Regions from separate parts of the Terrisporobacter hibernicus genome, predicted to be linked through region 2. Evidence: riboswitches for the same ligand, from Rfam matches in the RefSeq annotation. Region 2 holds a riboswitch; each other region holds the start of a gene.

Region 1 (4,839 bases), 630 kb from region 2:
CAAAATCAATAATTATACGTCTTCTCTCTTTTTTCATATGATTATTCCTTTATTTTTTATAATAATTTATATTATATATTTTACCTTATATACTTCTTTTAAAACTATTTATACTAAAAATAAAAACCTTAGACTGAATTTTACTTCAATCTAAGGTTTCTTATTAACATTATTTATATTTTACCACTAAAAATTATTTTTTATTAATCATTATCTTTTTCAAATTCTGTTATTTTACCAGTTATAGCGTTAACTGTTATTTCATATTCATAGTTACCTTTTTTTAATTCACCTTCGTATTCTGGTGTTTTATCATTATCTAACTCAAATTTAACTATTTTTGCTCCTGGAACTTTCTTTAGCATTATCTCTTTTGCTTTAGATTCTCCTATTAATTTCTTAGAAGATGTTTTTATTATTTCCTTTTCGTAATCTGTTATTTTTCCAGTTTTAGCATTTACTGATATTTCATATTCATAGTTACCTTTTCTTAATTCACCTTCATACTCAGCTGTATCATCTTTATCTAATTTGAACTTTACTATTTCTGCTCCTGGAACTTTCTTTAGCATTATTTCTTTTGCTTTAGCTTCTCCTATGTATTTTGAAGAAGATGTTTTTATTATTTCCTTTTCGTAATCTGTTATTTTTCCAGTTTTAGCATTTACTGATATTTCATATTCATAGTTACCTTTTCTTAATTCACCTTCATACTCAGCTGTATCATCTTTATCTAATTTGAACTTTACTATTTCTGCTCCTGGAACTTTCTTTAGCATTATTTCTTTTGCTTTAGCTTCTCCTATGTATTTTGAAGAAGATGTTCTTATTGTTTCCTTTTCGTAATCTGTTACTTTTCCGCTTTTTGCATTTACATCTATTTCGTACTTATAACTTCCTTTTGTCAATTCTCCTTCGTACTCTGGAGTATTATCATTATCTAGTCTAAATTTAACTATTTTCGCTCCCGGAACTTTCTTTAACATTATTTCCTTTGCTTTTGTACTTCCTATAAGTTTAGATGCTGCATCCGCCGCTCCTACTTGTGATAATGCTGTTGATGATGTAAGAATTACACCTAAAGCTACTGCTACCATTTTGTTTAATTTCATTGAAATCTCTCCTTTTTTATTTTTTACACTATATATACAAAGGTTAAGTTCTATTTTGGGTACCTTTTTTATAAAAAAGTAAAAATTTTTTTAAAAGTTTTTAAAAATTTCAATAAAACATTCAAAACATGATATTTTAGCTTATTTTTTCTCCATCTGATTTATTTTTTTCATCTAAATAATCTAGGTACAATTTAGTTTCAGATATGATTATTGGCGATAAGGCAAGTAAAGCAATTAAATTTGGTAGTGCCATAAGGCCATTTACAATATCAGCTATAATCCAAACCATTTCTAATTTTAAAAATGCTCCAAGCAACACCATAAGTACAAATAAACCTCTAAACAAATTTATTTTTTTTACCCCAAATAAAAATTCAAAGCATCTTTCTCCATAATAGCTCCATCCAAGGATAGTTGTAAATGCAAATAAACTTAAACTTATTGTTAAAAATATCGGTCCTGAATTTGGAAGTATTGATGCAAAAGCTGATTGAGTCATCAGGGCTCCATTTAAATCACTTTGCCAAACACCTGAAATAATTAAAGATACTCCTGTTAAAGTACAAATTATTATACTATCTATAAATGTACCAGTCATTGATATTAGTCCTTGTTCTGCTGGCCACTTAGTTTTTGCTGCTGCAGCTGCAATAGGAGCACTTCCAAGACCTGACTCATTTGAAAATACTCCACGAGCTATACCATTTCTAATAGCCATAGATACAGTTGCTCCTATAAAACCTCCCGTAGCCGCTTGACCAGTAAAGGCACTTTTAAATATTAATGTAAATGTTTCTGGTATTAATGTATAAAATTTCCCCAAAATAGTAAGACATATTAATATATATGCTACTGTCATAAAAGGAACTATTTTAGTTGCCACCTTGGATATACTTTGCAGCCCTCCAAATACAACTAACGCAACGCAAATCGCTAATATAACTCCTGTTATTTTAGGGTCTATATTAAAAGACCCTTGTACTGCATCTGTGATTGAGTTTACTTGTGAAAATGTACCTATACCTAAAAGGGCTACTAGTATACCACTTATAGCAAAAAATAATGCTAATGGTCTCCATTTTTCACCCATACCATTTACTATATAATACATGGGACCACCAGATACCTGGCCATTTTTATCTTTAGTTCTAAATTTTATAGCAAGTAAACCTTCTGAATATTTGGTTGCCATTCCAAAGAATGCAGCAAGCCACATCCAAAATAATGCTCCTGGTCCACCAGCTTTGATTGCCGTAGCAACTCCAACTATATTACCTGTTCCTATTGTTGCTGCAAGAGCTGTACATAAAGCTCCAAAACTTGAAATATCACCATTACCTTCATTCTCAGCTTTAAAAATTAATTTTAATGCTTTAGGTAATTTGACAATTTGTATTAATCCCAATCTTACTGTAAGGTAAATACCCGTACCTACTAGTAACACTAATAATGGTGGCCCCCATATAAAACTGTCCACCTTGTTTAATAAGTTAAGAAAATCCATAAAAAACACTCCTTTTGTAATTAAATAATTTAAGTACAAAATCATATAATCCTTTATGAATAAAGACAAGAATAAATTGCATCCTGCATACAATTACAATATGCACTTTGCTAAAAATATAATAATTTGGAATATGCATGAAATGTTAGGCAACTACCTTGCTTAAAATTTACTTTCTTACTCTCCTATGAACGTATTGATAATACAAGAATATATAAAAAGTATTATAGTATCTTAGTAAGTAAAAAAATACTAAATCATAAAGATGATTTAGTATAGGATTTCATACATATTAAAGAAAAGCATAAATATGCTTTACGTATATTCTCTGTCCTTTTGCCTGAGAGATTGAGCAGTTAAGCCTTGCCCCTTCGGCTCCCTTTGCGGGTATCTCCAGAGTTTCCTATTCTTTACAGTCCCACTTTTATAAAAAGTACCTGAGAGTATGACTCCTTCGGTGTGTCCTAAAACAACTCTTCTGTAAAGCTTCATCAGATTATTGACTTGTTAACTTGTAACAATAATAGTATATTATCTTCTAACACTTGTCAAATAGATTAATTTAAATTCCTATAGAAAATTATTTCATTAAAAAATATGGGTTAAAAATAACCCATATTTTTTATTATTATATTTCTATTCTTTTTTCTTTATATTTTATTGATTGAACAAATGAATATACTATTAAACCTTGTGCTATCATTCCACTTACTACCCATACAAAACCGCCTACCATTGGTAAAAGACTTAGTAGTCTTACAACTAACACACCAAGCAAAATCTGCAAATATGGATTTTTATTCTTAAGTATTAGTCTGCCAAGTACTATTCCCATAATCACCGGAGATAAATAAACTACTATAAAGTACATAATCAGTGAAATTACTCCCACAGGTAAGGCTATTATCGTTAGAAATAACAATAAACTAACTATAGGCGTTAATATAAATGATGCCATACCTCCTAAAACAACTGGAAGTGGTTCTTTCACTAATAAATCATCACTTTTGATAAAGAATTTTTTAAATATAGAGTATAAAAGCAATCCAAATATTAAAGATCCTAAAATCGATAAAATAGTTCCAAAACCTAAAAAAGCTTTTAGTTTACTCTCATTAGTAGAATTTTCTATCTTAGTGTATTGTATGTCGTTCATAGATACATTGGAGTTTACAATAGGCTCTTTAGGAGAGTATACTTTTATATCCCCTGTGATTTTACCATTATCCGCAATAATTAACTCATCGCAGTTTACGTTAACATCCCCATTAATTTTACCATTAATTATTATTGTATCACCTGTAGCATAAAAGCCTTCACAACTGCCTTTGAAATTAATATTCTCACCTGCAACGTAAATAGCTTTTGCAGTAGTTTTTTCCCCTATATTAATATCTTGACCAAAAGAAGTTATATTTTTTACATTTTTGCTATTAATACTTAAAGTTTGTGCTCCACATCTTATATTGCCCTTTACCTCATTACTTGTTATGTTGATGGTCTCACCAAGTGCTATAACATCACCATTTACATTATCTTTTACAGTGATCTTTTTACCTGCAGAGTAAATATCACCTAAGACTTCTTTTGAGATATTTATATCTTCATCTAAAGCGAAATAATTAGATGCACTATCTACATTATCTGCAAATGCATTAACTGTTAACAAGAGCATCATCAACAGCGTTAAAATAAAAACCCCTTTTTTCTTCATAATAACATCTCCCCCTGATTATTTTATTGCTATACTCTATCCATATAATCCTTGGTCTCTGTTGGTAATTCTTTATTCTTAAGTTTATATTCAACATCTTCTTTTATAATTGAATAGACAATGGCAAATAAAGGTACACCTATTATCATACCTACTATCCCTAAGAATTTACCTGCCACAAGTATGGCAAACAATATCCAAAATGCTGATATACCAATTGAATCTCCTAATATTTTAGGTCCTATAACGTTTCCGTCAAGTTGCTGTATTATAAATACTAATAACAAGAATACTAAGGCTTTAGTTGGAGAAACAAATAAAATTATAATAAATGATGGTATTGCTCCAATAAATGGACCAAAGAATGGAATTATATTAGTTACACCTATTATTACAGATATTAATAATGTATATGGCATCTTAAATATTGAGAATACTACAAAACTCAATACTCCTATAATAGCAGAGTCAATTATTTTACCACTTAGGAATTTACCAAAAGTTTC
Region 2 (4,839 bases):
CAGTTTGGTCTTCAACTTCAGTTTGTAAAGCTTTTAATGCTTTTGTAACTAACTCTTTTCTTATTTTCTTTTCTTCATCTAATGATAATGCTGGATTTCCAAGAGGATGAGGTATTGCTATAGTTGGCACTATTCTGTTAGCTCCAACTGTTAAAGAAATAGGAACTACTGTACACATGTGTACTACTGGTATTCCAGCTCTTTCTATTTCTTTTACCATCGTTGCACCGCAACGAGTACAAGTACCTCACGTAGAAGTTAGGATTACAGCATTTACACCATCTGCAACTAATTCTTTAGCTATTTCACCAGCATACTTCTTAGCATTTGCAACTGCAGTTCCGTTACCAACAGTTGTATAGAAGTACTGATGTAAACTTCCTATTACACCTTGTTCTTCAAATTCTCTAAGAACATCTACTGGTAAAACTCTGTCTGGCTCTTCATTTGCATAAACTGGGTCATATCCACCATGAGCAGTTTCATGATCAGCACTACTTAAATGTTTGAATGAACCTATATCGTATTTGCCATATTTAGAAGCACTTGAAGATTCTATATGATCTGGATTTCCTTTTGGAACTATACCTCCAGAAGTAACTAAAGCTATTTTAGCGCTACTTAAATCAACAACAGCCTTATTTGGCTCTACTCTATCAAAATTAGGCATTGGGTATTCAGTAGTAAACTCTTTTCCTTTTAACTTTTTGATTAGCATCTCTACAGCTCTCTTAGATCCTCTGTCACTATCAAAGAAGTTCTTTCTTACACCATTTGGCATATATCCTTCTTCTTTTGATGCTCCTATAGGTTCCTTTTTGCCTAATTTAAGTGCAAGAGGTGCCATAACTTTAACAGCATCTCTCATACCTACTGCAGAGTTTCTAGTTGGTACCATGTAAACTTTTTGTTTGAACATGTCAGCACCCGGATTTTCTATATACATACCTGTTAAAGATGGTATCCCTAACTCATCTTGTACAGCTGTAGCTATAGTACCACAAGCAACACCGTATCTACCTGCATTAAATGCTGGTCCAGCTATAAATATATCTGGATTATATTGTTTAACCATTTCTAAAACTTCTTTTTTAGCTTCTTCTAAGTTTTCATTGAAATAAGAATCACCACATATTACAGTAGCTACTATCTCAGCTTCTCCTTTAAATGCTGCGTTGAAAGCAACACCTGGCCCTACTATACCTTCTCTTACTTCAGGCTTAACATGAGCCATTTCTTCTCCACCTATTTGTGCGAAAAATTGATTTATATATTGAACAACTTTTATCATCTTCAAACCCCCCTCTCACTATCTTGCACTTAATTTATTAAATCCAAGTTCATTAGTAGCTCCAGTTATTACTTGAAGCTCTGCAACTATTGATCCATCTGGTTGTAAACTTCCATCAAATCCACCAGCTATAACATCTGCAACTTCTGGATATCCTATTACTTTATCCATTGGAGGAAGGGTAACAACCTCATTTGCATTACCTCCTGTTACAACTGCATTTGCTAAAGAATCCGCATCTGCTAATGATTGAGATTTTCCATCTCTACCAGCATACTCATCTGTAACTATAACTGTTTTTATTCCTTTTTCTTCTATTTTCTTACAGTTCATTATTAAGTCTGTATCTGGGTTACCAAATCCTTCTTGAGTTATAACTACACCATCAACTCCTAAGAACTCTGCTAGTTTGGCACTCCAGTTAGAAGATCTCTCTTTGTCAGCAAGATAAACGTTTTCATTTGTAAGGATTACCCCTACAAAGTTTAATTCTTTACCATGCTTTTCAAATAAATCATGTATAACTGGGTTATTTAAGTGATGATAAGTTGTGTTTTTATCACATGCAGAAACACAGTTACCACTTACGACTGCGCCATCCATTATTTCAGTTGGATTTATTAAAGTAGATATAGTTTTCTTAGCATCTACTCCATAAACATAAGTGTCATGTAATAATCCTTGAGTTTGAAGCATATACACATAAGCTACTCTTGGTAGTTCTGGGTATTTTTTATATCCTTCTATTATTGAATCTGTTTCATAAACTTCTACTTCGTCTGGAGTTATGTCTTTAGCTAACTCTCCTAAGTATATAGCTGCTTTGTATCCTGCAAATCTTACAGCTTCTTCGTGATTATGTTGCTTTAAACCATCTGCTGGTTCACAAACTACTACTAAGTTATTTAACCCTGAGAAAGGTGTGTATTTAGCCCCTTCTCCACTCATATCTATTATTCCTTCTTGGAAACCTACTATTTTCCCTGTTGTTACTACAGCAGAACCTTTAAGTACGTTAGTTTTTCCCGAGCCCACTGTTGTTACCTTATTCATCATGCCTGGGAATATTCCTCCTGGTCCTTCAACTTTAACTCTTGGCTCTATAACGTCTTTAACTGGCATAATACGAATACTATCCCCTGGTTTTGCTATTTCTAAATCTACTGATTTGATATTCTCATCTTCCATTAATAAGTCAATTAACTCTTGCTTATTAACATAAATTACTCCATCTTCCACTTTTGAAACATCAGAAAAACATATGTCTTTAATTTTTACATATCCTAATTCCAATTTCAAAAAAATCACCTCCAAAAATTTTATTTGATTTACAAAAATTTTATTTACTTGAACTAGGTATTTATTTAAAAGCACAAAATAAGTGCTATTAAAACATATTACTATTTCTATGGAATAATAAATTCTGCTAAATATGCTCTATTTACTTGAGAGCGTTTTCAATTATTGATAAATCTACAATTTTAAAATCATCTACTATTCTATTGGTTAATTCAACAGTGTAATCTTTATCTTTTTTAAATTTGTCATATGTTAAAATTGCATTTTCAATAATTGTCAAAGATTTGTAATCTAGGGATTCTTTATAATCAGATATTAGGACTGATTTATATGGAGTTTCATTTGGTTTTATGCTACTAGACAGAGGGTGAGTTAACAGTATATGTCCTTCATGAATTCTATCTCTTACATAAAGTAAGATTTCTTTAAAAGAGCATTCCTTATAATAAACCTTATAATCACTTTTGTATTTTTCATATACTTTATTGTTGTTAGTTATTATCATTTTATATCCCCCAGAACAGTTCTATTTTTTTGCAATAAAATAGCAGAAAGCCCCTAGCTTTCTGCTCTGTATTTAACCTGAGAGTTTTCCTCTATTTGCATAGAGTTGCCCCTTCGGTGCATATATTTATAGATTAAACTTAATGATGTCTTGCTTTCCAGAGTTAAGTCGTACTACGGTCCTTTTGCCTGAGATCATCACCAACATCCGCTTAATGTTGGCTTATTCCTTCGGCGCTTTTTTACAAGTCTCTCCCGTAATAGTCATCCTTAATATAATAATTGTATTATTCTAATTATTGTGCAATATAATAATGGTCTTATTATTCATTCATTTAAAGTTTCTATTTATTTATAATTTTTTTCTATTTTAATTAGATTATAATTAATTATCTCTATAATAAGCAACAAGTTTTTTTATATTTTTCAATATATTTATTTTTTTCCATATTTATTAATTTATATGTTAAGGATGACTATTTATAACCTTTTATTTTCAACTTTTAGTACTTACAAAATTGCTCTCTTATAGTAGTCATTTCATTAACTATATCGTCCACATCAAGTACCATTTCCATCATCCCTATTTGATCATCATATACATTTAGTTCAAATTCTTTTTTTATTTCCGGTTCACAAGCATGATATACTTGAAGTCCTAACTGGACTCCTGTCAATGGACCTGCATATGTTGGGTCACCAGCCGTAACTGTTTCTGCAGCAAGACCTGCCGCTTCACCTTCAGCTGCACCTAATAAAACCACAACATTTTCTGCACCAAATTCTTCAGCAAATTCCTTCACTCTTTTTTGGTTTTCTAAGTCCATTGCTCCAGCAGCAGTTCAGACAAAACATTCAGTTGAAGAAAATACAACTTCTCCACCTGCAGTTTTGACACATTCTTCTATTGCTGGACCAGGTATACCATCCCTGTCACCAATTATGATGACTTTCTTCTTTTCTAATATACTCATTAAAAATACCTCCTGATCTAAATTTTATTTTTATATGTTTACATTGAGCATGTCAAGTCGTTAAGATATTGCTCAATGTAAACATGGTTTAAATTTTATTCGAATACAGTTTGATCTTCTATTTCAGTTTGTAATGCTTTAAATGCTTTTGTTATAAGATTTCTTCTTATTTTCTTTTCTTCTTCCAATGGTAGTGCTGGATTTCCAAGAGGATGAGGTATTGCTATAGTTGGTACTATTCTATTAGCTCCAACTGTTAAAGAAATAGGTACTACTGTACACATGTGTACTACTGGTATTCCAGCTCTTTCTATTTCTTTTACCATCGTTGCACCGCAACGAGTACAAGTGCCTCACGTACTAGTTAGAATTACAGCATCAACACCATCAGCCTTCAATTCCTCTGCATATTTTGCAGCAAATCCTTTTGCATTAGCAACTGAAGTTCCATTTCCTACTGTTGCATAATAATATCTATGAAGTTCTCCTATTACACCTTGCGCTTCAAATTCTCTCATCACATCCACAGGTAATACTCTATTTGGATCATCGTTAGCATAAACTGGGTCATATCCACCATGAGCAGTTTGATGATCTGCACAACTTAATATTTTAAATCCTTCTAAATCGTATTTACCATATTTTGATGCACTTGAAGATTCTATATGATCTGGATTTCCTTTTGGAACTATACCTCCAGAAGTAACAAGAGCTATCTTAGCTTTAGATAAGTCCTTAATTGCTAAATTTGGAGCTACTCTATCAAAATCA
Region 3 (4,839 bases), 120 kb from region 2:
TAGTTATGCAGTAACAAATTTGTTTAACCAAGATGGAAGGTTTTCTACTATAATAACAACTATTGTTTTCTCAGTAATTTATCTAGTTTACTACTTATTAACTTCAAAAAAATATATATCTTTAACCAAATAATAAATTAAGTCAGAAGAGAAATCTTCTGGCTTTTATTGTATATAAAGTAACCTACTAGTGTATTATCATATTAGACTCTATTGTAAGAATATATTAATAATAGTAAAATAAAAATACTTATTAAAAAATTTAAGGAGAGAAAGTTATGTCTGAGGAAAATAAGTTCATATATTGCTCAAAATGTGGGAAAAAAAGTTCAAAAAATGCTAAGTTTTGTACAAACTGTGGAAATAAATTAATAACAATAGAGGATAATGTAAAAAATGCTACTGAAAATATTAAAGACACTATAAAAAATAATGAAACATATAGAAGTTTTACAGATAGTAATTATGATGAAAATTATAAAGCAGATTTTGATAATATAGATATGGTTAACTTTATACAAAAGAAAGAAGAATACTATATACCTAAATTTAAGGAAATCCAAGAACTCTATAAATCTACTAGTTGGAACTGGGCCGCATTTTTCTTTAATTCATGGTGGTTTTTATATAGAAAAATGTATACTATAGGTTTTGGACTTATTATAGCAGATATATTAATTGGATCATTAATGCCATCTTTTTCATTAATTATAAGTATAGCAATAGCAGTTATTTCAGGGTTATACGGAAATATAGCTTACTTAAAGCACATACAAAAACAATTAAACTCTTTCATAAACATGGGAGACGAAATAAAACAAAGATTAATATTAAATAAAGGTGGAGTTAATATAGCAATACCAATAATACTAGCCATAATAACTCTAGTTTTTTTATTATTGATAGGTACATTAGGAACATTTTTATTTATGTTCTCTTCTCCATACTATTATTAGAATTATAAAATTCAACAATAATTAAGATACATAAATATTATATTTATGTGTCTTTTTTTATTTATATAGTATTATTTATTGTATTTGGAACGAAAAAGGTTAATAATCTAATCATTATTGAAACCTTGTGTTACAATTTAATTAAGTTATTTAAATTTCATAGATAGACTAATCAATAAATAATAATAGAAATATATATAATATTTATTATTTTTGATAACTCCACACATAAATCACATATTTATGTGCGAGCCCAATTTAGGAGGAAATTTATGAATAAAAAAATTAATGTTAAAAGACTAGTTCAGACTAGTTTATTAGTTGCATTACAAATTATATTAACTAGATTCTGCTCTATACAAACACCTATAGTTAGAATAGGATTTGGTTTTGTACCAGTGGCTATAATTGCTACTATGTATGGGCCAATATGGGCAGGTGTGGCAAATGGGATCGCTGATATTATAGGAGTTGTACTATTTCCAACAGGAGCATTTTTCCCAGGATTCACACTTACTGCAATATTGGCAGGGGTAGTATATGGAGTATTTTTACATAATAAGCCAGTTACATGGACAAGAATAATAGGAGCTGTTTTAGTTATAGACATAATTTTAAATTTAGGTCTAGATACTTATTGGCTGTCTATTTTAATGGGTAAAGGATTTATAGGATTATTGCCAACACGTTTACTTAAAGAAGCTATTATGATACCGTTAAAAATTATAACAATAGGAGTTGTATGGAAAAAATTCATAGTGAAATTACCTAAATTTTCACAAGCTATATAAGAAAAACTTATATGTAGCAGATTTAACCACTGCGAATTTAGAAAAGAAATAATGGTTGTTCAGCAATTCATACTAAAACTATAAGGGCTAAAGTTGGGGAAAGTCTATTGATTTTTACTAAGTAACTTTAATGTACGATAAAAGTGCTTATAACTTTTATAAGCACTTTTGTATATTTATCACACAATTTTAAATTGTCGAAAAAATCGGAAAAAACATATAAGAAAATGAACAAAAACAGTTGAAAAATATTATGAACTCACATACAATAATTTTAGAATTAAATAAATCCAAGTGAGATTTACGAGAGACATTTTTACCTAGGTAAAAAGGCCGAAGAAGCAATCTGAAAATCGCCATTAAATTTTCAGAGAAACTTTCAGGCAAGAATATCGTAAATTGATGGAACTCTGGAAAGACTTTGCTCATTAAGAGTGAAAGTCACCGAAGAAGAAAATGAGATTATCTCACTAAAACTTTCAGGTAAATGAACAGAGGATATGTGGCTACTATTTATAGTGTCTGCATATCCTCTTTTTTACGTATATATATAAAATGTGATGGGGGAGTAGGAGAATGATAGAATGTATGGAGCTAAAAAGAACTAAATTATTTTCTACACATGAAAAATTAAATGCAAAAATGTTTGAATTTGTAGGATGGGAAATGCCATTAGAGTATACAAGTGCAACTAAAGAACATGACTATGTAAGAAGAAGTGCCGGGCTATTTGATGTTTCTCATATGGGAGAAGTTGAAGTTAAGGGTAAAGACGCATTTAATTTTATACAGTATTTAATTACAAATGACATTACAAACCTGAAAGCAGAAGAAATTATATACTCACCAATGTGCTACGAAAATGGAATGACAGTAGATGATATGTTAGTTTATATGGTAAGTGAAGAAAACTATTTACTAGTAATCAATGCTGGTAATATAGATAAAGACTATGAATGGATTACAAAACAAAGTGAAAAATTTGACGTAAATATAAATAACATATCTAGTAATATTTCTCAATTGGCAATACAAGGTCCAAAAGCTGAAGATATATTATCTAAGTTAGTAAATATAAATTTAAGTGATATAGAGTTTTACAAATTTAAAAATAATGTAGAGGTTTGTGGAGAAAAATGTATAGTTTCAAGAACGGGTTATACTGGAGAAGATGGATTTGAAATATACTGTGACGAAAATGTAGTAGATAAAATATGGAATGATATTTTGGAAGTGGGAAAAGAAAATATAACACCAGTAGGTCTTGGAGCTAGGGATACTTTAAGAGCGGAAGTAAACTTACCTCTTTATGGTAATGAATTAAGTGAAAAAATATCTCCTATAGAAGTAGGTTTAGGAATATTTGTTAAACTAAATAAAGAAAATTTTATAGGAAAAGAAGCTTTAATTAGTTTAAAATCACAAAAAATACAAAGAAAATTAGTTGCTTTTGAAATGCAAGGAAAAGGAATGATAAGAAGTGGTTATGAAATAGAAGTAGATGGTAGTGTTATAGGATTTGTTACTACAGGGCTTAAATCACCAACTTTAGATAAATTTATAGGAATGGCAATAATAGATAGTAATCATGCCAAAATTGGAAGTGAAATAGGAGTAAGAGTAAGAAAAAAACTTGTAAGTGCAGTAATAGTAAAGAAACCTTTTTATAAAAAACAATATAAAAAATCAGAAATAGTAAAAGAAGAATATAAGCAATATTCATATATACCAGCAACTCATGAAGATGAAGAAAAAATGCTTAAAGCATGCAAAGTAAATTCAATAGACGATTTATTCTCAGACATACCAGATAGTTTAAAATTAAAAAGAGATTTACAGTTAGAAGAATCAAAATCAGAATTAGAAGTTAGTCAAATAGTAAAAAGCATAGCAGATAAAAATATAAGTACAGAAGAATTAACTTGTTTTTTAGGAGCAGGTGCTTATGATCATTATATACCTTCAATAATAAAACATATTACATCAAGAAGTGAATTTAACACAGCATATACACCATACCAAGCAGAAATAAGTCAAGGAACATTACAAAGTATATTTGAATTCCAATCAATGATAGCAGAAATAACAAAAATGGATATAGCAAATGCATCTATGTATGATGGTGCTACAGCGGCAGTGGAAGGGTGTTTATTAGCAGTTTCTAAAACTAGACGTAAAAAAGTAGTAGTAGGAAAAACTGTTCATCCAGAAACAAGAAAAGTATTAAAAACTTATTTACAATTTAATAATTGTGAAGTTGTGGAAGTTGATTATGATAGGGAGTCAGGTATGACGGATTTAAATAGATTGAATGAAGTAGTAGACGAGGATACTGCTTGCGTACTACTTCAAAACCCTAACTTTTTTGGTGTTATAGAAGACGTGGATGAAGTCGGGCAAATAGCTCATGACAAAAAAGCAATGTACGTATTAAGTGTAAATCCAATAACTTTAAGTGTACTAAAATCTCCAGGAGAGGTGGGGGCAGATGTGGCTGTTGGAGATGCACAACCTTTAGGCAATGCATTGAACTATGGTGGACCATATGTGGGATTTTTAGCTATAAAGTCAGGTTTAATCAGAAAAATGCCTGGTAGGGTAGTGGGTCAAACAGTAGATAGAGATGGAAATAGATGTTACTGTTTAACTCTTCAAACTAGAGAACAGCATGTTAGACGAGAAAAAGCAACTTCAAATATATGCTCAAACCAAGGTTTATGTGCTTTGAATTCAGCAATTTATATGGCAACTATGGGAAAAAAGGGTTATGAAGAAGTGGCAATGCAAAATATGCAAAAATCACATTATGCAGTTAAAAAAATAAGTGAAGGTGAAAAATTCCAACCATTATTTAAAGGAAGATTTTTTAATGAATTTGTGGTTAAATCACCAATTGAAGTAGATGAGCTAAATAAAAAATTATTAGAAAATAACATACTTGGAGGATATGATTTAGGCAAAGATTATCCAGAATTAGCAGGTTGTACTATGATTTGTGTAACAGAAAAAAGAAGTGTGGACGAAATAGATAAATTAATGAGAATTATGGAGGGAATGTAAAATGAAAGAATATAATAGCTTATTAATTGAAA

What was found. Region 2 has a riboswitch for glycine ahead of JW646_RS05545 (GrdX family protein). Riboswitches for the same ligand answer to the same signal wherever they lie in the genome.
Region 1: another riboswitch for glycine. It lies ahead of JW646_RS02585 (alanine/glycine:cation symporter family protein); the one in region 2 lies ahead of JW646_RS05545 (GrdX family protein).
Region 3: another riboswitch for glycine. It lies ahead of gcvPA (aminomethyl-transferring glycine dehydrogenase subunit GcvPA); the one in region 2 lies ahead of JW646_RS05545 (GrdX family protein).

The regions. Positions count from the first base shown of each region.
Region 1 covers NZ_CP081135.1:527,300-532,138, forward strand. Annotated here, with positions in the region: gene JW646_RS02575 (hypothetical protein) at 1-37, opposite strand, end outside; gene JW646_RS02580 (PepSY domain-containing protein) at 204-1,112, opposite strand; gene JW646_RS02585 (alanine/glycine:cation symporter family protein) at 1,249-2,619, opposite strand; glycine riboswitch at 2,938-3,026, opposite strand; gene JW646_RS02590 (hypothetical protein) at 3,248-4,333, opposite strand; gene JW646_RS02595 (AI-2E family transporter) at 4,363-4,839, opposite strand, start outside.
Region 2 covers NZ_CP081135.1:1,153,486-1,158,324, forward strand. Annotated here, with positions in the region: gene grdB (glycine reductase complex selenoprotein B) at 1-1,297, opposite strand, end outside; gene JW646_RS05540 (glycine/sarcosine/betaine reductase component B subunit) at 1,310-2,590, opposite strand; gene JW646_RS05545 (GrdX family protein) at 2,733-3,095, opposite strand; glycine riboswitch at 3,262-3,362, opposite strand; gene grdA (glycine/sarcosine/betaine reductase complex selenoprotein A) at 3,598-4,068, opposite strand; gene grdB (glycine reductase complex selenoprotein B) at 4,164-4,839, opposite strand, start outside.
Region 3 covers NZ_CP081135.1:1,275,432-1,280,270, reverse strand. Annotated here, with positions in the region: gene JW646_RS06155 (ABC transporter permease) at 1-133, shown strand, start outside; gene JW646_RS06150 (DUF2628 domain-containing protein) at 279-956, shown strand; gene JW646_RS06145 (folate family ECF transporter S component) at 1,229-1,747, shown strand; glycine riboswitch at 2,042-2,152, shown strand; gene gcvPA (aminomethyl-transferring glycine dehydrogenase subunit GcvPA) at 2,324-4,807, shown strand; gene gcvPB (aminomethyl-transferring glycine dehydrogenase subunit GcvPB) at 4,809-4,839, shown strand, end outside.